2 regions of the Furfurilactobacillus rossiae genome follow, and region 2 is predicted to be linked to the other one. Evidence: predicted binding sites of a transcription regulator. Region 2 holds the regulator's gene; the other holds the start of a gene.

Region 1 (11,235 bases), 550 kb from region 2:
TCCCCGTGACCGTCCGTGTTGTAAATTCGAGAAGTGCATTCGAATTAACAACACTTTCACGGCTCGGTATCAATGTTGGCGCCCTCCCGCTGACCTAGTTAGGCGATCACATAAATGGCACTTATTAGTCCGCAAAGAGCGGTTTAATCCATCTTCACGGACAATGTTATTTAATATTGATTCACAATTTAGCCATCTATTTAAAACAACAATGGAACTGTTTTGGTCAATCGATCAAGACAGTTTTTCGTTTTAGACACAAAATTGCTCACAATTATTAATTACTGTTAAAAAATCGTTGGCAAGTTTAGTTTTAGTTACGTTTTGAAAGACGTGTTAGTGCGGGTGGTAGAATGAAACGTAGATTTATGAAAAAACGAGTTGGGTTAGGGTGCTTGCGTTTATTTTTGAAAGCGGGGAAATCGTCACATGAATGTTAAACCAAAACACTCTGCAAACTGGTGGGTAACCCTAGTTTGTGTCTTGTTTGGCGGACTGTTGGTACTAGGCGTTGCTTACGATGCCCCAATTTATCAACGACCAATCGCTAAAATTACTAATGTACGTAATGAACGCCCTGTCAAACAACAAGATGAGTTTGAAAATCAAGATGCAACAGTCCATCAGCGGATCAATGCAGTTTTGATTAACACAATTCACAAGGGACAAAAGATTACTTTAAGCAATACATACAGTCGTTCCGGGGCAATGGATCAACCCTATCGCGTGGGCAATCAGGTATTCATTTCAAAACTAACTCGAGGTCAACAGTCGAATATTAAAGGACCAAAGCGAGATACCGTTGTCGCTTTACTGACCTGGATTGTAATCAGTTTGCTGTTTATCTTTATGCGCTCGGCCGGTTTTATGGCATTGTTATCCGTTGGACTAAATGCAGTGCTGTTCTTCTTAGCAATCAACATCGATTTGAGTTTAAAAAATGGCAATGTGTTTGTCATTTTTAGTCTAATTAGTGTTGTTTTTGCAGCTTTAACGCTGTGGCTGGTTTTAGGTTGGAGTCGACAAACGGTCATTACGCTAACGGCGACATTATCCGGGACGGCGTTAGCAATTTTAATCAGCCTGATTGTGTTCGCGCTTACCCATGAACGGGGTATGCACTATGAAGGGCTTCAGTATGTGACCACATTGCCGCGACCCTTGTTTTTAGCAGAGACACTGATTGGGTCTTTAGGGGCGGTGATGGATGAGTCAACAGATATCGTGGCAACACTGTTTGAACTGCAAGCTGAACGTCCAGATGTTAGTAGAAACCAGCTATTTTTATCAGGACGAAACGTTGGTCGCTCCATTATGGGACCTTTGATCAACGTGCTGTTCCTTATCTTTGTAGCCGATACCTTTCCGTTGACACTCTTGTACTTAAAGAATGGTAATAACTGGGGATATACTTACATGATGAATATGTCGATGGGGGTTATTCAAAGTTTAATCAGTGGTCTAGGAATTGTATTAGCCATTCCAGTGGCCAGTTTCGTTGCAAGCCGATTGATGAAGAAGAAGGTGATGACAGATGACAACCTTTAGTGTGTTGGCATTGTTGCTTTTCTTAGCCATGTGGGCTGTGGGTGGTAAACAGGGGGCAATTGCGTTTGTCAGTCTCGGTGTTAACTTTGCGTTGTTGTTTTTAACCATCGTGTTAGTTCAGTTTCACTTGCCGCCACTGCCTGTCACATTAGTTGCTGGGACGATTATATTGGCTGTGACGATTTTCTTTGGGAATGATGATGACAACAGTACGACGACAGCTTTTTACGCTTCCGTTATCGTGATGTTGTTACTTTTGTTGTTTATTGTGCCTGTGGAGCACTGGGCGCAGGTCGCTGGATTCGGGGATGAGGACAGTGAAGACTTGGAAGGCATGTCGCTGTATATTGGCATTTCTTTTTTGAAGGTCGAAATATGCACCGTTGTGTTAAGCACATTAGGTGCCATTGCTGAGGCAGCTATGGCCATTTCATCAGGTCTATCGGAGATTGAAATGCAACAGCCTACAATAACCGGAAAACGTTTGTTTGGCGATGGTTTGAACGTCGGTAAACAGATTATTGGGACCACGTTTAATACTTTGTTCTTCGGCTTTTTTGGTGGTTTCTTATCGTTGTTCATATGGTTCGTCGGTCTTCGCTATTCAATTGGTGAGGTTTTTAATGACAAGGTGTTTGTTGCGGAATTGTTAATGGTGTTGTTATCGTTTATCGGTGTTCTCATTACGGTGCCAATGACGGCAGCAGTAGCTAGTTGGCGTTGGCATCGACAGTCACAACAGTCACAACAGTCACAAAAAAAGCCAATAGTAACTAAAGTAGATGCAGATGAATAAAAAGACACACCCGGTATGTTATACTGTTACAAGTGACGTCGTCAGCTGAGCAAAGAAAAGCAATAAGCGGCGACGTAAGGGGGCAAAGAAGTGGCACAACAACTGAAATTGGTTATTATTACAGGGATGAGTGGTGCTGGCAAAACGGTTGCCATGCAAAGCTTTGAGGACTTGGGCTACTTTGTTATGGATAACATGCCACCCAAACTATTGCCAAAGTTTTGGCAGTTGGTTAGGCAGTCAGGAAATGTTAAAAAAGTTGCGCTTGTCGTAGATTTACGTTCACGTGAATTTTTTGATGACCTACAGGAAATGATTGCAATTTCCTTAAGCACTGGCACGGTAGATACATCGGTATTATTTCTCGATGCGTCTGATGCCGAATTAGTGGCACGGTACAAGGAAACTCGGAGGGCACATCCATTAGCCATGGATGGCCGAGTTTTAGATGGTATTCATCAGGAGCGAAGCTTGCTGTCGGAAATGAAGGAACGGGCAGACTTGGTCATCAACACGGATCATTTGACGCCACGTCAGCTACGCGAAGATATTTTTGAACAATTTGAAAATCAAGATAAACAGTCGGAATTTCATGTTGAAATTTTGTCATTTGGGTACAAATATGGTTTGCCGATTGATGCGGACATCGTGATGGACGTTCGATTTTTACCAAATCCATATTATGTGCCTGAATTAAAATCACTGACTGGCCGTGACCCTGCTGTGTATGATTACGTAATGAAACAGCCCGCCACGGAATCCTTTTACAAGCAGTTTTTAGAGCTTTTAAAACTGACCTTGCCTGGCTATCAAAAAGAGGGCAAAACCAGTTTGACCGTTGCAATTGGTTGTACTGGTGGGCAACATCGGTCAGTCGCTATCACAGAGCGACTAGGCAAAGATTTAAGTCAGGACTATCGCGTCCATGTCAGTCATCGTGACGTGGAGAAACGAAAGGAAACGGTTAACCGCTCATGAGAGAAATCATGGAGAAGCGGCGGCCACGCGTAGTTGTCATTGGCGGAGGCACGGGTTTGCCCGTTGTCCTTAATTCCCTGCATAAGCAGGACGTCGATGTAACTGCCGTTGTGACGGTCGCAGATGACGGTGGTTCTTCGGGAATCATTCGGAACTATATTAACGTTGTGCCACCTGGTGATATTCGTAATGTCATGGCCGCCTTGTCGCGGCTGTCACCATTGGAATTGAAGGTTTTTCAGTATCGGTTTGAAGCTAACGATAACTTCTTCTCCGGTCATGCGATTGGTAATTTAATTATCGCGGCGCTTACTGAAATGGAGCATGGCGTGTTTGGCGCTGTTCAGGAACTGTCCGAAATGATGCATGTAGATGGGCATGTTTATCCAGTTGCCAATGAACCGTTGGTGCTTCACGCTGAGTTTACCGATGGCACGCAACTCGCCGGTGAGGCTGAAATCACGGCTGCCCACAAACAGATTAAACGGGTGTGGGTCACACCACAGCCAGATTCTGACGATGAGATTGCTAAGGCCATGCCAGCCGTAATCGATGCCATTTTAGGCGCCGATTTGATCGTGTTGGGACCTGGTAGTCTATTTACAAGCATTTTGCCAAACCTGATGGTGTCAAACGTGGGCGAGGCAATTATGCATACTCCTGCGGAAGTTGTGTATATTTGTAACATTATGACGCAGAAGGGTGAAACGGATCACTTTACTGATGCTGATCATGTTCAGGTATTAAACAAGCATTTGGGCGCCAATTTCGTGGATACAGTCCTTGTGAATACCGAACGGGTTCCAGAGGATTACATGGATTGGAAACGCTGGAACGAGGTGTCAACACAAGTGACATCTGATACCGACGCATTGACCAGGATGGGTGTCCGCTCAATTCGAGCCAATTTACTACAGTTACGGGATGCCGGTGCTTTTCATGACGGGACCAAAGTGGTTGCCGAGCTGATGAAGTTGCTTGCACATAAACATATTCAATAACTGCCTTGATTGATAAGGTGATAAAAAAGGAGGCAGCACGATGTCCTATGCCAGTGACGTAAAAAAAGAGCTGACTGGATTAAAGGTGCACGCGGCGAATGGTAAGGCTGAATTAATGGCCTTGATTCGCATGAACGGCGCGGTCAGCATTGTTAACCACGCGTTTGTGTTAAACGTGCAAACGGAAAATCCGGCGATTGCTCGACGAATTTATGCATTATTAAAGCAGTTTTACCGTTTGGAAGCAGAACTGATTGTTCGTAAAAACGTCAAACTTAAGAAAAACAACATGTATGTCGTGCGGCTAAAGACCGGTACGCAACAAGTTTTAAACGATCTTCATGTGTTAGGTGACATGGGAATCGAAGAGGTGGTGCCACAAAATGTGCTTACCGAAGATAGCGAAGTTCGCTCGTATTTAAGAGGCGCATTTTTGGCAGGTGGTTCGGTTAATAACCCGGACACCAGTCGTTATCATCTCGAGGTTTATTCTTTGTATGAAGAACAGAATCAACAGATTTGTGAGTTAATGAATCAGTATGACTTGAACGCCCGAATGACCAATCGTCGAAGTGGCTACATTACTTATCTTAAGGAAGGCGAGAAAATTTCTGATTTTCTCACCTTAATTGGAGCGACTAATGCCATGCTAAAGTTTGAAGATGTGCGCATTATGCGTGACATGCGTAATTCAGTCAATCGGCTTGTTAACTGTGAGACGGCGAACATGGAGAAAGTCGCATCTGCCAGTTCTCGCCAAATTGATAACATCGAGTACATCAAATCGCGTGTTGGATTAGGTCAGTTACCAGCTAAGCTTCAGGCCATGGCCGAGACTAGATTGGCCAATCGTGAAGTGAGTTTGAAGGAACTAGGTGACCTGATTCCGGGAGGACCAATTTCCAAGTCTGGCGTTAATCACCGTTTGCGGAAAATCAATGAATTCGCTGATAAACTGCGTGAGGATGACATTATTTCAGCGTAGTTGTCGTGTTTGTAGTTTGATGTGAGCATAAATAAAATGACCGATTTCCTTTAACTGGGAAACCGGTCATTTTATTTATGCTCGAGTTAATTGCGTGGCTGTTGCAGTGCGGCGACATTGGCGGGGTTGCTCAAACATGTCTTTAAATCGTCAAGCAAACCTGTTTCGCGCGGATGCCAGTCCAACGCCGCTTGAGTCCACGTGCTGCTGGTGGGATTACTGCCGACAACGGTAGGTTCAAACCAGCCAAAGTAGGCCTTAGCAGTCTCTTCATCAAAGTGTTCTACCGGCACACGCAACGTGTTGCCAATTGTTTCAACAATGGTCTTTACAGGAACACCTTCTTCGGCAACCGCGTTATAGGTCGCGCCGGCCTCGCCGTTTTCTAATGCGGCCACGAACAGCTGTGCTGCATCGTTACGATGAACGGATGGCCAAACATTGGCGCCATCACCGACGTAGCCAATCTTACCTTGATTAACCGCCATTTGAGCCAGAATGCTACCAAATCCTTGACGCTGAACGTCATGAACCGTGGGTGCTAAACGAACAACGCTGGCGCGAACGCCCTGTTGTGCATAACTGAGCGCCAGTGCTTCGGAAGCTGCTCGACCAACGGGGTGTGCCATATGGTCCTGTTCGGTAGCAGTGCGTCCCATGCCAACCGCCATTAAGGTCCCAGATGTATTAACTAGTGGCTTGTCGGTGTTGGCTAAAGCATCGCCAAGCGCTTTGACAGCAGCCATGTCTTTAGCGACGGCTTCATCATAATGGTTAAAATCATTAGTAAAAGCGAGGTGAATAACACCATCACTGCTCTTTGCGGCCGTTGATAAGGTATCTAAATCGTTCAGTGAGCCTTTAACGGGTGTGGCGCCTGCCTGAGTTAATTGTTGAGCCGAATGATCTGAATGAGCCAGTGCAAGAACCTCATGACCATGTTTAATTAGGGTTTTAACAACAACCTGACCAATGAAGCCATTACCACCTGTAACAAAAACTTTCATAATAAGTGCCTTCTTTTTAAATTTCATTTATTTGATAAAGTTTGTTTTATAAATGATAGCTCTATCGGTAAAGATTATAACCGATAGACTTATCGGTATCAAGTGGTAAACTAAAATAAATTACTTTTAAAGAAATGGGATCAGAAGGATGAAGAAAAAAGACGACCAAAAATATAATCGCATTCTTGATGTTGCTGGCGATCTGATTATTACCGATAGTGTCGGTGCAGTTTCAACTACAAAAATTGCTAAGCAAGTTGGCATTTCCCAGTCTAGTATCTACGTTTATTTCAAGAATCGTGAGGCACTGTTACTTACACTATATGTCCGTGAATTGAAGCGTTTGTATGCTCAGGACAGCGGGGAAGATTTGCGTTCACTGTCGTTTGAAACAGCAATGAAACAGTATCTTGAGCAACTGTTTCACTATGGTTTGACCTATCCTAAAAGTATGACGATCATTCAAAAGTTAAAAGAGGATTACGTCTTTGACGAGCAGGCTGGTGAGCAAATTAATGTCATCGTTCATCAAAGTGCCGTACAGCAGTTGTTATTTAAAGGGCTGGCTGACAAAACATTGCGGCAAGTGGATATTTCACTACTTAGAAACATTATTTTTTCGACGATCAAACTGCACACGGACAACTTGCGGCAAGGTGTGTACACTGAGGCAGACGTGCCGTTTGAAAGAATCCAACGCATGCTAATGAAGGCGGTTCAGAATAACTAATTCAGGCCGAAAGAAACAGTCTGGTTAGTGGGTAGAAATAAATTTGCATATACGCAAATATTAACAATAAGGTGTTGTTGTAGCCTCCCAAGCAGTGATAGGTTCGCTTTAATAAAGAGCGAATGGGGGAGATTGCATGACCAAAATAATTCATCGCGGTTGGTTCAGCATCGCTATTGTTGTGGCGCTGATCAATGGCTTAGAAGTTCCTTTTAACACGGCTACCTATGCCTATATTTTTAAACTGATTACTACGCGTGACTTGGCCGGCGTTGGGATTTATCTGGCGATCGTTCTAGGCGGATATTTATTCTTTTCGCTTTTGTCATACCAGCAAAGCTGGGTAGTCAATAAAAATGTGGCGTTTATCAATTTACGTCTAAAAACCCGTTATGTAGAAGCAAAGGTCGAGCGAGATGATCCCAGCCAGCAGGATTTCGAAGCAAATGGTCTATCATTTTTAATGAATGATTTGAAGCTACTCGAGGATAATTATTGGCGCAACGTGTTTCGATTATTAGGATACGGCACGACCATTTTGGTTACCATGGGATATGCGTTACACAATAGTTTTCGACTAACCGGGATTTTCTTAGCGTTCATGTTGGTGCCAACGGTCTTTCAGCGTTTGGCAAGTAAAGGGACGACGACTAAAGCAACCGTTTGGTCACAAAAAAATGCACAGTTGGCAACACGCGTAAAGGACCTATTACATGGGGCAATGACCATTCGTCGCTATCATGCTGCGGCTGGTTACAGAACTAAGCTACTCAGGGATGTCGGCAGTGTTGAAGAGGCGAATGCTGCGCTTAAGAATCGAATTGCACTGGCCAACAGTCTGCTAATGTATTTGTTTTATCTATTTTCAGAAACGCCGATTGCCATCGGTATCTACCTGACTATTTCGGGAATGTTAACGTTACCGGAATTTGTTGCAGTCCAATATTCAACCAACATGATTTTAAACAGCGTCAATCAAATGCTGACTTGTATTAACCAGATTGGCAGTACCAAGGCTATTCGCCAACAGTTGCGTCGAAGTATTTCCAAAGAAGGCGTAACAGCGGAGTTGCCCATGAAATCGGCACAGTTTCAGGAATTGAGATTGACAAATATCAGCTTTAAACGTGAACATCGCGATATTTTAAATGTCGTTAACTTGCGAGTTCAGAAGGGCGAAAAAGTGTTGATTCAAGGCCCATCTGGGGTGGGCAAATCAACATTGCTGTCGATTATGTTAAAGGAGTTGCCAGTTACAAACGGACAGCTGTTACTCAATGGTCAGGAATATGACGATGCTCAGGTAGAAAATCTATTTAGCAAGGTCTCACAAATACCGATTATCTTTGCCGAGACTGTCCGATATAACCTGACTTTAGGGATGCCATTTTCTGAGGGTGCGATTTTAGTAGCCGTCAGACAGGCTGGACTCAGTGACGTCATCAAAGAATCCAAGCTGAATCAGCAAATAGCCGAAGATGGTAAAAATCTTTCAGGCGGTCAGTTAAAGCGCATTGAAATTGCGCGGGCATTGTTATTTAAACGACAAGTGTTGTTGATTGATGAGGGGACAGCTTCCCTTGATTCAGCAACGGTAAGACAGATTCATGACACACTGTTGTCGTTGACTAATTTGACAGTGATCGAGGTAGACCATCATATTCCACACGAATTATTGTCAAAGTATGATCGTCACTACCAACTGAACAATGGCCGATTAGAAGAGCTCAACTAAAACCTGATGATGGATGGTCATACAGATGCACCCGAATGCCATCGTCAGGACAGCTTAAAATGGCTAATGAACAACTAACTGTGGCCTCTTTGTTTACTGTAAACGCAAAAAAAGACCCTCGTCATTTGACGAAGGTCTTTGCTTGTTGTGACTACTTTTGCATTTCGCTGGAGTTAGTCATAATGTGGTCAATCAAACCATAATCTAAGGCTTGCTCAGCGGTCATGTAGTTATCCCGTTCAGTATCCTTGTTGATAGTTTCAATGTCTTGACCAGTCTTTTCAGCCAGCAAGTTGTTAATCATCTTCCGTGTCTTCAGAATTTCTTCAGCCACGATTTCGATTTCAGTTTGTTGACCTTGAGCACCACCAGAAGGTTGGTGAATCAAGATTTCTGAGTGTGGTAAGGCAAAACGTTTGCCCTTAGCACCAGAAGTTGCCAGAATGGAAGCCATTGAAGCAGCCATTCCCATGACAATCGTTTGAACATCAGACTTAACAAAGTTCATGGTGTCGTAGATTGCCATTCCGGAAGTGATAACACCACCGGGTGAGTTAATGTACATGTAAATATCTTTATCAGAATCTTGGGCATCCAAGAAGAGCAATTGAGCGATGATGGCGTTGGCCATGTCATCTTCGATTGGTCCGGAAACCATAATGATCCGGTCTTTTAATAGTCGTGAGTAAATGTCGTAGGCACGTTCGCCACGGCTGGACTGTTCAATAACAGTTGGAATCAAAGCCATAATTGAGGCCTCCTTGTAATTTGCGTTGTTATTTAGCACTTGTAATGGTGCTCTGCTAATCAACGTAATTGTAGTTTAACCCAAAGGTCAAAAAAGGTCAAACAAAATGGTGCGATTGTTTGAAAAAATGTGATAAAAAGTTGTGTGCAATGTGATAGCCTTAGAGTATCAAGGGGTTAGGAGAGTTAGAGATGAATAAAAAATGGTTAACGTGGCCGGTATTTGTCACGCTAAGTGAGATTTATATCGCACCGTTAAATATTATGTGGTTCATTTTGGGTTCTGCCATTGCTCAATATCGTTATGGCGTGGTGAATTGGCTTAACGTTATTTTGTGTTTGGCGGATGTGTTCATTTTTGACCTGGCAGTTAACGTATCCGATAATTACTATGACTATGTACATGCCGCGGATCGTGAAGGATACGCTGCACATACAAATCCAATTGGCCGGTTGCATTTGCCTAAGCGTGGCGTGTGGTGGCTAGCGGTTACCTTGTACATTATTTCTGCAATCCCTGGCGTGGTTTTAGTCATGCGTACTGGATGGCCGGTATTATTGTTTGGGGTTATTGGTTACCTAATCGGTATTTTCTACACCGCGGGACCCTATCCATTAAATGCCATGCCGATTTGTGAAACTGTGGTTGCTTTTTCCATTACATATTTAATTGAACTCGTCTGTGTTTACATCAGCATTTACGGCCAGCGTCCGTTTACATGGGGCGTGGCGGGTACGACGTTTGCATTATGTCTACCAATTACGTTGTTGTTCTTTACTGTTCAATTAGGAAATAACACGGCGGATCTTGACGAGGATATCAAAAACAATCGTCATACACTGGCTTTTTTCATTGGCCGCAAACGGGCCGTCCAAGTGATGCAAGTTTTCTTGATTGTTGGCAGCTTATGGCCAATTGTAAACTTGGTTTTGGGACTGGCACCGTGGATCACTGTGCTAAGCGTGGTGTTGCTGCCGATTATGTGGCAAGGAATTAAACCGTTCTACGCAGTTCAAGACAAGCAGAAAACGTACATGAAAGTGATTAAAAGTACATCTTTGTTTTACATTGGGTACACTGCCCTGTTTGCAATTGGCGCATGGTTGTGAAGAATAAATCAGGAAAATCATTTGACAAACGATTAAAATGCTAGTATATTTCTAATCAACATTTAATCATTGTTTTCAAACCTAGTAGTGAATGATCTGTGTGTCAGGAAGTCGGTGGTTGCTGCGAACCGATCAGGATCATCTCATCGAAGTACCTGAAAACGAAAATGACCGGGCACCGTTGGACCGTTATCCCAGCGAGAGTGAATATAATGGGCGTTAGGCTCATTTTATTAAGCTGGGTGGTACCACGGTAAACTAATCGTCCCTGTTATGCATAATTGCATAGCAGGGACGATTTTTTGTATTTAGAGTGTTGCATAACTTTGGATTCAGAAGTTAGGTGCACATTTAGGAGAATGGTGCCGCAGTCCGGCATTAAAAAGAGAGAAAAGGGGGCCAATGGAAAATGACAGAAAATTGTGGGGGCAATCCTCGATATAGAACCTCAATGAATGACACTCAACGTTTACAACAATTTGGACATTCAAAAAATGAGGTATTCACATGGAAAAACAAACATTTAAAGTTGGTCGTAACGAAGCACTAATTGTCTTACTAGGCATGTTGTTAATTATGGGATTTGGCGTGATTAAAT
Region 2 (11,235 bases):
GGCGTCAGGGAAAGTTTACCGTGGCACAGTAACGTTGGGGTTTGCCACGGAAACCGAAGATTTAGACGGGGCAGAGATTGCTCGAAAACCGTTGCCGCAGCCATTTACTGATGCTCAAATTTTGCACGCTATGATGGGACTGATTGGTGACATTGATCAAATTCCACCGATGTATTCAGCAGTCAAAGTTAATGGGCGCAAGTTATACGAGTACGCTCGGGCTGGGGAAACAGTTGAACGTCCATTGCGTCACATTCATGTTGATCGTTTCGAACAAACGGGACCAACGAGTTTCGACAAAGAAAACGGAACTCAAGTGATTCCGTTTGAAATTGGCTGTGGTAAGGGGACTTATGTTCGAACGCTTTCCGTTCAATTGGGTGAAGCATTGGGTGTCCCCGCCGTTATGAGCGATTTGACACGTTTGAAAAGTGGTGGCTTTGATCTGTCACAAACAGTCACTTTAGAACAGGTTGCCGACGCAATGACTACCGGCACTATTAATCAGTATTTATTGCCAATTGATGTTGCGCTGGCTCATTATCCCGTGACAGAGCTAACGTTAGCTGAATGGCAGATTGTTACAAATGGCGGTTTTTTGTCGCCCTCTGTATTAGTTGATCAAAAGGTCACTGCCCTTAAGTTCCAGAATCATATTAAGGCGCTTTACCAATTGTCAACTGACGGTAAAGTAGCCAAGCCACTGAAAATGTTTTCGAATCATCTGTAATGAATGTAAATTAAAATTTTTGATATTGAAGGTGCGAAACATTGCAAGTTATTTATTTACGACATCCATACCGACCAGAACAAATTCCTGATGGACCGGTTGTTTTAGCAATGGGATTTTTCGATGGTGTGCATATTGGTCATCAAACGGTAATTGAGCGGGCACGTAAATTGGCCAATGAACGAGGTGTCAAGCTTGCGGTGCTGACATACACGCATCATCCTTCAATTGTCTACAAGACATCCGTTGACTCCTTTCGCTATTTATCGACGTTTGACCGTAAATTAGAATTATTAGATCAGCTCGGCGTTGATATTGTGTATGGCATTAGTTTTACCTCCCAGTTATCGGCGGTTGCTCCACAGAAATTTGTTGACGATTACATGGTTGGTTTGCATGCGGTGGCCGTGGTTGCCGGATTTGATCACACGTATGGCAAAAAGGCAATTGCTGGTATGGCACAATTGCCGACTTATGCTAAAGGGCGTTTTGATGTGGTCGAGGTCAAACAAGTGGCAATTGACCAGGCCAAGGATAGTTCGACGCGAATTCGTGAGTTAATTGATGATGGCCAACTGGCACAAGCCAACGAGTTGTTGGGTTACACCTACCAAACTACTGGAATTATTGTTCATGGTGAGGCGCGTGGACGCACATTAGGCTATCCAACGGCTAATGTTGATCCGACAGCGAGTGAACGGGTTCCAGGAATTGGAATTTACGCTGTGTGGCTCCAAATCGGGCAGCAATGGTATCCGGGCATGGCTTCAATAGGTCGCAACGAAACGTTTGGTGAACATCGGCCTATCACTATCGAGATTAATCTACTTGATTTTAATCAGGAAGTTTACGGTGAAGAGGTTAAGGTCGCTTGGGGTGCGTATCTGCGTGGTCAAGTTAAGTTTGACGGTGCGGATGCTTTGGTGCATCAACTAGACCAGGATGCTGCAGACACTCGCGCCTTCATGACGAAACACCGACAAGGACCCGTTGAACGTTTATCGATGAAACAGTAACTTTTTAATGAAAGAACGGTTTTTCCCCACATTTAGGAAAGAGCCGTTCTTTTGTTGCCATTTTGAGGTTTTTTCGATGGTTAATTGCGTTGAAAAAAATAATTAACAAAAGATGTTTGAAGTCGCCAAAATTGTTTGACTTTGTTTGACCAAGTTGTTATATTAGTAACTGTTCTTAGCACTCAAATAGCGTAAGTGCTAAAAGGGGTGATTAAGACGCTAACAGAACGACAAAAAGTGATTTTGCAGGCGATCGTGCGTGAGTATACGGAAACCGGTGCGGCAGTTGGGTCTAAGGCCCTTGCAGCGCGCTTACCGATTCACGTTAGCTCTGCAACAATTCGCAATGAAATGGCATCGTTGGAAGAACAGGGTTATGTTCAAAAAGAGCATACGTCTTCGGGACGGATTCCGTCGCTGGCAGGTTACCGTTATTATGTTGACCATCTTGTTAATAATGATGCGGTGGCACATGCCGATATTCAGTTAATCCAAAATGAATTGAGCGGTTCTTTTAATAAGATTGATGAAATCATTGAAGAGTCGGCCAATTTATTATCGGAATTGACGTCATATACTGCTTTCACACTTAAGCCTGAACAGGCAGATGCGCGACTAAGTGGTTTTCGGTTAGTGCCTTTAGGCAATCGACAGGTGATGGCAATTTTGGTAATGGACAGCGGTGAAGTTGCTAATCAAACGTTCACGATTCCACGCTCAATGTCCAGCGATCAGCTGGAAACAGTGGTTCGTCTGATTAATGATCAGTTAGTTGGTTTGCCAATTACTGAAATTGTGGACAAACTGCGTGTGGAAATTCCTGCAAAAGTTGGTCAATATATGCAAACCCCGGAAGGTTTTTTACAAATCTTCGGTCGTGTATTAGATCAAGCAGCTACGGAACGTTTCTTCGTTGGCGGCCGCTTAAACTTGCTGAACTTTTCCGTTAACCACAACCCGCAGGACTTAAAATCGCTGTATCAATTGTTTGATACGTCAGATGATATCGCCAGTGTTTTAAGTCCACCGGACAATAAAGTACAGGTGAAGATTGGTAATGAGATTACCAATGATTTACTTAAGCATTATAGTTTGGTTACAGGAACTTACGATGTGGGTTCCCACGGAAGAGGTATGATTGCCGTGTTAGGTCCAACACGGATGCCATATTCGCGAATGATTGGTTTAGTTGGTGCATTCCGACAAGAACTGGCCGCTAAGCTTTTGGATTATTATCGAAACCTGGATGACTAAGGCTTTTACCAGTTACCAGTGGTTTGACTATAAAATTAAATGGAGGTGGCAGTTTGTCAAACAAAAAAGAAGCCCAATCATCAGCAGCAAAAGATGATCAACAGGCTAAGGCAAACGCAGCTAAGGCGAAGGATCCAACGGCTAAGGACATTAAGAAAAAGGTTCAGCAGCCAACGGAAAATGATACCGTCGATCAATCTGCTGAAATTGATAAGCTGAATGATAAATTAGCGGAGAAGGACGATCAATTACTTCGAGCACAGGCAGAAATTGCCAACATTCAACAGCGGCAAAAGAAAGAAACCGCCCAGTTGATGAAGTACGATGGTCAACAATTGGCACACGACGTGGTTCCCGAGCTGGATAACCTTGAGCGTGCCTTGAATACTGACGTTCAGGATGAAGCTGCAAAACAGTTGAAACACGGTGTTGAAATGGTGTATAACCACCTTCAAAATGCTTTGAAGGAAAATAACGTGACGGAGATTGAAGCACTCAACAAACCGTTTGATCCAACGTTGCACCAAGCAGTCCAGACCACACCGGTTGGCCCCGATCAGAAACCGGATACTGTTGTGGCAGTGCTTCAAAAGGGCTACATGCTTAAAGATCGCGTTTTACGTCCAGCAATGGTCGTTGTCGCGCAGTAAGCAATTAGATTAAATAATAAGGAAGTTTATAAAAATGGCTAAAATTATTGGAATTGACTTAGGTACTACGAACTCAGCGGTTGCTGTTCTTGAAGGCAGTCAACCAAAGATTATCGCTAATCCAGAAGGTAATCGGACAACGCCTTCCGTTGTCTCATTCAAGAATGGTGAGACACAGGTTGGTGAAGTTGCCAAACGACAAGCAATCACTAACCCTAACACCGTTCGTTCAATCAAGCGTCACATGGGTGAGGCAGGTTACACGGTTGATATTGAAGGTAAGAAATATACTCCTCAAGAAATTTCAGCAATGATTTTACAATATATCAAGGGGTTTGCTGAAGATTACCTTGGTGAAAAGGTTGAACAAGCAGTTATTACTGTTCCTGCTTACTTCAACGATGCACAACGTCAAGCAACAAAAGATGCTGGTAAAATTGCCGGTTTAAACGTTGAACGAATCATTAACGAACCAACGGCTTCAGCACTTGCTTATGGTTTGGACAAAAAAGACAAAGATGAAAAAATCTTAGTTTACGACCTTGGTGGTGGGACATTTGATGTTTCTATCCTTGAATTAGGTGACGGTGTCTTTGATGTTCTGTCAACCAATGGTGACACGCATCTTGGTGGTGATGACTTTGACCAGAAGATCATTGACTGGTTAGTTGATGGCTTTAAGAAGACCAACGGTGTGGACTTATCTAAAGACACCATGGCTATGCAACGGTTGAAGGATGCTGCTGAAAAGGCCAAGAAGGATCTGTCAGGTGTTAATGAAGCACAAATTAGTTTGCCATTTATTTCCAGTGGTGATAACGGCCCATTACATTTGGAAGAAACCTTGTCACGTGCACAATTTAACCAAATGACGGCTGACTTAATCGAACGGACTAAAACACCCGTTCAAAATGCTTTGCGCGATGCTGACTTATCAATGGACGACATTGACGAAGTTATCTTAAACGGTGGTTCTACTCGGATTCCAGCTGTTCAAGAGGCTGTTAAGGACATGGCAGGTAAGGAACCTAACCATTCTATCAACCCTGATGAAGCCGTTGCTCTTGGTGCCGCTGTTCAAGGTGGTGTTATCACTGGTGATGTGAAGGATGTTGTTTTGCTTGACGTTACGCCATTGTCACTTGGTATCGAAACCATGGGTGGTGTCTTCACGAAGTTGATTGATCGTAACACAACGATTCCAACGTCTAAGAGTCAAACATTCTCAACTGCTGCTGATAACCAACCAGCCGTTGATATTCACGTGCTCCAAGGTGAACGGCCAATGGCAGCTGATAACAAGACATTGGGTAACTTCCAATTAAGTGATATTCCAGCTGCACCTCGTGGTGTGCCACAAATTCAAGTCACGTTCGACATTGATAAGAACGGGATCGTTAACGTTTCCGCTAAGGATATGGGAACGAACAAGGAACAAAAGATTACCATTAAGAGTAACTCCGGTTTGTCTGACGATGAAATCGAACGGATGAAGAAGGAAGCCGAAGAAAACGCTGATGCCGATAAGAAACGCAAGGAAGACGCTGACCTTAAGAACGAAGTCGATCAATTATTGTTCCAAGTTGACAAGACTTTGGAAGAACTCAAGGGTAAGGTTTCTGATGACGAAGTTAAGAAGGCAACCGATGCACGTGATGCATTGAAGAAGGCCCAATCTGATAACAACGTTGAAGAAATGAAGACCAAGAAGGATGAATTGAACAAGATCGTTCAAGACCTTACGGTTAAGTTGTATCAACAAAACGCTAGTTCCGGACAAGCTGCCGATGGTTCTGCGGCTGGTCAGGATGGCAGTCAAGCAGGTTCTGCTGACGGCGATGGCAAGACAGTTGACGGCGACTTTAAAGAGGTTAACCCTGACGACAAGAAGTAGTTTCTCGCATAAGAAATAGCGATACAAGAGTCAAAGGCGCATGCGCATCTTTGACTCTTTGTGTATGTGAGGACCATTTCTGTGGTAAACTTACGCAATACTAAACAAAAGGCAGAAGCTCATAGTATCGGTACTAGGTTATCGAGATGACAAGCTTTAATTGGGGGTTCACACATGTCTCAAGGAAGAGACCCGTATGACGTGCTCGGCGTGGGCCGGGATGCGTCTCAGGATGAGATTAAAAAGGCGTTTCGCAAACTTTCCAAAAAGTACCATCCGGACTTGAATAAGGCCCCAGATGCTGAGGAAAAGTTTAAGGAAGTTGCTGATGCTTACGAAAAGATTGGCGATCCGCAAAAGCGCCAACAATATGACCAATATGGTGATGCTGGGCAGCAGTTCGGCGGTGGCCAAGGTGGTTTCGGAGGTCAGGGCTTTGGCGGCTTTAGTGGTGGTCAAAGCTTTGGCGGTTTTGACGATATCTTTAGTCAAATGTTTGGGGGCGGTGGTGCATCTCGCCGCAATCCAAGCGCACCGCAACCTGGTCAGGACTTACAGTACTCGATGAGCTTGAAGTTCGAAGAAGCCATTTTCGGTAAAAAAACAACAATTAAATATGACCGTGAAGAAGTTTGCCACACTTGTGGCGGTAATGGAGCTAAACCCGGTACTTCTCCGGTAACGTGTCATAAATGTGGTGGTACTGGGTACGTTGAAACAGTCCGGAACACACCACTTGGTCAGATGCGTTCACAACAAGTTTGTGACGTTTGTGGCGGAACTGGTAAAGAAATCAAAGAAAAGTGCCCAACTTGTCATGGTACAGGTCACAACACTGAAAATCACGAAATCGAAGTCACTGTTCCTGCAGGTGTCGACGATGGTCAACAAATGCGGTTACAAGGTCAAGGTGAGGCTGGAACGAATGGCGGTCCTTACGGAGACCTGTACATTGTCTTCACGGTTCAACCAAGCAAAGACTTTCAGCGTGATGGTGCCGACATTTACTTCAGTCAACCACTGACGTTTGCTCAAGCCGCGTTAGGTGACGAAATTGAAGTAAAAACAGTGCATGGTAACGTTAACTTGAAGATTCCAGCTGGCACTCAGACTGGTACTAATTTCAGGTTGCGCGGTAAGGGTGCACCTCATTTGCGTGGTAATGGTAATGGTGATGAACGGGTTACAGTAACTGTTCAAACGCCTAAGGGTCTTAATAAGGCTCAAAAGGATGCGCTTAAGGCTTTTGCTAAAGCTAGCGGCGAGGATGTCCCAACTGGTCATGGCGGTCTATTCGGCCGACGTTAACAAGCAGTTGAACGAAATGAATGATAAAGGCGTATTCTGCGGTAAAATGACTGCGGGATACGTCTTTATCTTTATACTGGCGAGTTTAAGCTTTGTCGATTATTTGAATGCTAGTGGAGACTTTAGGCGATCATTTGTTTGATATAAATTGTCGCAGGGCAAGATCATTGGTATAATAAGTGTTTAGAATTCAACGTTATCAAAAGGTAATGTGTAACAATACCGAAGGTTAGCTTCGTGAGTTGCAGGGAGGAAATGTGCATGGATCTAACGGAAATGCAGGAACGACAGCGACATATTCGAAATTTTTCGATTGTTGCCCATATCGATCACGGTAAATCAACCTTGGCTGATCGCATTCTAGAATTGACCGATACTGTGTCCAAACGGGAAATGCAGAATCAAGTGCTAGATGACATGCCGCTGGAGCGTGAACGTGGGATTACAATCAAGTTAAACGCAGTGGAGTTACACTATCACGCGAAGGACGGGGAAACCTATATCTTTCACTTAATTGATACGCCTGGACACGTGGATTTTTCTTATGAAGTCTCACGCTCATTAGCGGCGTGTGAAGGGGCTTTATTGGTGGTAGATGCTGCTCAGGGTGTAGAAGCACAGACATTAGCGAATACGTATTTAGCGTTAGATAATGATCTAGAGATTCTGCCAGTTATTAACAAGATTGACTTGCCATCGGCTCAGCCAGAAGTTGTTCGTGAGGAAATTGAAGAAGATATTGGGATTGATGCATCTAATGCTGTTTTAGCAAGTGCCAAGAGTGGGATTGGGATAACTGATATTCTTGAGCAAATCGTGCACCAGGTACCGGCGCCAACTGGTGATTTGGACAAACCATTAAAAGCGTTGATTTTTGATTCAATCTATGATGATTATCGTGGGGTTGTTTTGAGCCTCCGAATTATGGAGGGAACGGTTAAGCCCGGTGACCACATTCGTTTGATGAATTCGGGAACAGAGTATGAAGTGACCGAAGTCGGCGTTAACTCGCCGAAGCCAATCAAACGTGACGTGTTGATGGCGGGGGATGTTGGCTATATCACTGCATCCATTAAGGACATTGCGGATACACGAGTGGGTGATACGGTGACGGATGCTGTTAATCCGACCGAAAAGGCCTTACCAGGTTATCGTAAGATGAATCCAATGGTCTACGCAGGATTATATCCAACCGATAATGGTAAGTACAACGACTTGCGTGACGCTTTGGAGAAGTTACAGCTTAACGATGCAGCATTAGTTTTTGAACCGGAGAAGTCACAGGCATTGGGCTCAGGTTTTCGTTGTGGATTCCTAGGAATGCTGCATATGGACGTGGTTCAGGAACGGTTAGAACGTGAGTTTGATTTGGACTTAATTACGACGGCACCGTCTGTTACGTATCATGTTGATATGACTGATGGTTCTCAAGTCATTGTGGAAAATCCTTCTGAAATGCCTGACCCATCTAACATTAAAACAATCAATGAGCCTTACGTTAAGGCAACCATCATGGTGCCAAATGATTACGTTGGTGCGGTGATGGAATTATGTCAGCGAAAACGCGGTGACTTTGATACGATGGCATATCTTGATGATCACCGGGTAAACGTGATATACTACATGCCATTATCTGAAATCATCTTTGACTTTTTTGACCGTCTTAAAAGTAGCACCCGTGGTTATGCATCCTTAGATTATGAGTTGGATGAATACCGACCAGGCGATCTTGTTAAGATTGATATCTTACTGAACGGGGATAAAGTTGATGCGCTGAGTTTTATTGTTGCACGCGAATTTGCAGCCAATCGTGGTCGGACCATTGTTGGTCGTTTAAAAACAATCATTCCTCGTCAGAACTTTGAAATCCCAGTCCAAGCGGCCATTGGTGCCAAAGTAGTGGCCCGGTCTGACATCAAGGCTTATCGGAAAGATGTAACGGCTCACTTATATGGTGGTGACCGTACGCGGCGGATGAAGTTACTCGAGAAGCAAAAAGTCGGTAAAAAACGGATGAAAGCCGTCGGAATCGTTGATGTGCCACAAGAAGCATTTATGGCTGTTCTTCAGACTGACGAAGAAGAAAGTCATAAAACAAAATAATTGTTCATTTGACATTGACTATTGGTGAATTAATGAGCAAAATAAGAAAGACAAATTGGAGGTGAGCGTGTGTTAGCACGGACCAAAACGTTTTTGAAAGCAAGTCAGTTTAAATATGAGAAGACGTATATTCGGCCGATGATGGTGCCACAACACGTGTACGTTCTCCGCTTTGGTAAGAAGAAGCTCAATAACCGTTTGATTGCTAAGTACAGTCATAGTTGGACTGGGCGGTTAAAGATTGACGAGATTGATCTTCGTCTTCACGGACAGCATAATCCGCGGGTATTCCAAGATGAAAATGAGTTATTGAAATACTTGGCCAGCCACATTTTGACAGATGATGGGCGGGAACGGTATGCAAAAGTTCGGAAAGCGGCCGAGCGGGAACACGTTGGTGAATAAACTGGTGTGGGTGCCTTCGGTGTTTTAAGCCACTGATAATAACTGATTAATATCTCTTTGTGTCGATTAGTAGACTAATTCGGCGCAGAGAGATTTTTTTATTCTACGGACGAAGATCGGCCTGTTATGTCCACTAGTTGCGCTGGCCTAGTAGGCTATTAATCTAGTGGTTTCAACAGTTGGTTATAGAAATGATAAACTGTTGGTACAAGCTCAGTGATGGTATTTTCAGTTATTTTTTGGGACAATAGAGTTTAGAAAAAGGTTGGAGGTCAAAATCAATGAGGGTAATTGAATCATTTGGCACACAAAATATCGATGAACGGGCTGCGATGATTGATGGTACTCGACCAACACCCAACGTTGGGGAGCATGACGTTCGTGTTAAGATTACGGCAGTATCCGTTAATCCCGTCGATACCAAGTTACGCCAAGCGTTAACAAGTCAGACAGTGGGTACAATTCTTGGTTATGACGCAGTTGGACAAATTGCCGAAATTGGCAGTGCGGTTGATCATTTTGAGATTGGTGATCGTGTGTTCTATGCAGGTAGTACCGCTCGCGATGGCGCCAATGCCGAAGAACAGGCAGTCGATGCCCGTTTGATTGCACATGCTCCTGAGCGCTTAACGGATGCCGAGGCAGCAGCGTTGCCATTAACGTCATTGACGGCCAGTGAGGTTCTCTTTACTAAAATGGGTTTTAAAATGGCTGCTGACGCTAATACTGGCCAACAATTGTTAATCATCAATGGTGCTGGCGGGGTGGGTTCTGTCGCCATTCAGCTGGCTAAGTGGGCGGGATTGACTGTTTCAGCGACAGCATCACGCCCAGAAACTCGTGATTGGGTCAAAAAAATGGGCGCCACTCACATTTTTAATCATCGTGAAGCCTTGGCGCCTCAAGTGGCAGATGCAGGAATCAATTTCTTTGATGGTATCTTAATTCTGCACTCCACCGATCAGTACTTTGAAACGGCAGCAAAATTAATTAAGCCGTTCGGTCATGTCGCATCTATCGTCGAGAATCGTGAGCCATTGCCGATGGGACTGTTGAAGAATAAGGCTGCTAGTTTTGATTGGGAATATATGTTTGCAAAAAGTGATTATGGTGTCGACCTTAGCTCTCAAGGTCAATTATTGGCAAAAATCGCGGAATTGGCGGATCAGCAAATCTTGCACACGACGTTAACCGCGACGATTGATTCAGGCATCAACGCTGACAATCTGCGTGCTGCACATCAATTAGTTGAAGCCAACAAGATGGTCGGTAAAGTGGTTGTTACCGGACCGTTTAACGGCAGTGAAAAAGCCTAATTAATTTTTAAAAGTGAAAGGAAGAAAACTAAGGTGCAGTGGACAGAAGTAAGCGTAACAACGACTAATGAAGCGGTAGAGGCCGTGAGCAACATTTTAATGGATGCTGGTGCATCCGGTACTAAAATTGATGACGCAGCGGATTTTGCTGCATTGCAACCAGAATTTCCTGGTGAATTATTGGATAAACGAGATTTGCTACATTTGACTCATGGTGCTGTGGTAACCGCTTATTATCCTGAGACTATTGACCTGTCAACGATTATTCCGGTAATTAAACAACGGATTAATGAACTTGATGATTTTGGGTTGGATGCTGGACCGGCGACTGTGTTGCAAAAACCAGTTGCGGAAGCGGACTGGGCTAACGTTTGGAAAAAATATTACCATCCTGTACGTGTTACCCGTTATCTGACGGTTGTTCCCAGTTGGGAGCATTATCAGCCGGTAGACGAAAACGAAAAGACGTTAACGCTAGATCCTGGCATGGCGTTTGGTACCGGCACTCACCCAACGACGGCATTGATGTTGCAGGCGTTGGAATTAACCATTCGGGGTG

The links. The regulator HrcA, encoded in region 2, represses chaperone genes, less so after heat shock. The targets are predictions, from matches to a motif close to TTAGCACTCNNNNNNNNNGAGTGCTAA.
Region 1: clpP (ATP-dependent Clp endopeptidase proteolytic subunit ClpP) is a predicted target of HrcA. The motif match lies at 9,561-9,587, and genes of this name have one in related genera.

The regions. Positions count from the first base shown of each region.
Region 1 covers NZ_CP040586.1:2,064,814-2,076,048, reverse strand. Annotated here, with positions in the region: gene LROSL1_RS10080 (YibE/F family protein) at 430-1,548, shown strand; gene LROSL1_RS10075 (YibE/F family protein) at 1,535-2,344, shown strand; gene rapZ (RNase adapter RapZ) at 2,435-3,322, shown strand; gene LROSL1_RS10065 (gluconeogenesis factor YvcK family protein) at 3,331-4,323, shown strand; gene whiA (DNA-binding protein WhiA) at 4,364-5,308, shown strand; gene LROSL1_RS10055 (SDR family oxidoreductase) at 5,395-6,315, opposite strand; gene LROSL1_RS10050 (TetR/AcrR family transcriptional regulator) at 6,464-7,045, shown strand; gene LROSL1_RS10045 (ATP-binding cassette domain-containing protein) at 7,182-8,780, shown strand; gene clpP (ATP-dependent Clp endopeptidase proteolytic subunit ClpP) at 8,932-9,528, opposite strand; gene LROSL1_RS10035 (prenyltransferase) at 9,720-10,637, shown strand; gene nhaC (Na+/H+ antiporter NhaC) at 11,145-11,235, shown strand, end outside.
Region 2 covers NZ_CP040586.1:1,513,982-1,525,216, reverse strand. Annotated here, with positions in the region: gene truB (tRNA pseudouridine(55) synthase TruB) at 1-730, shown strand, start outside; gene ribF (riboflavin biosynthesis protein RibF) at 772-1,746, shown strand; gene hrcA (heat-inducible transcriptional repressor HrcA) at 1,957-3,000, shown strand; gene grpE (nucleotide exchange factor GrpE) at 3,054-3,650, shown strand; gene dnaK (molecular chaperone DnaK) at 3,679-5,544, shown strand; gene dnaJ (molecular chaperone DnaJ) at 5,719-6,852, shown strand; gene lepA (translation elongation factor 4) at 7,114-8,955, shown strand; gene LROSL1_RS07230 (hypothetical protein) at 9,025-9,360, shown strand; gene LROSL1_RS07225 (zinc-binding alcohol dehydrogenase family protein) at 9,642-10,676, shown strand; gene prmA (50S ribosomal protein L11 methyltransferase) at 10,710-11,235, shown strand, end outside.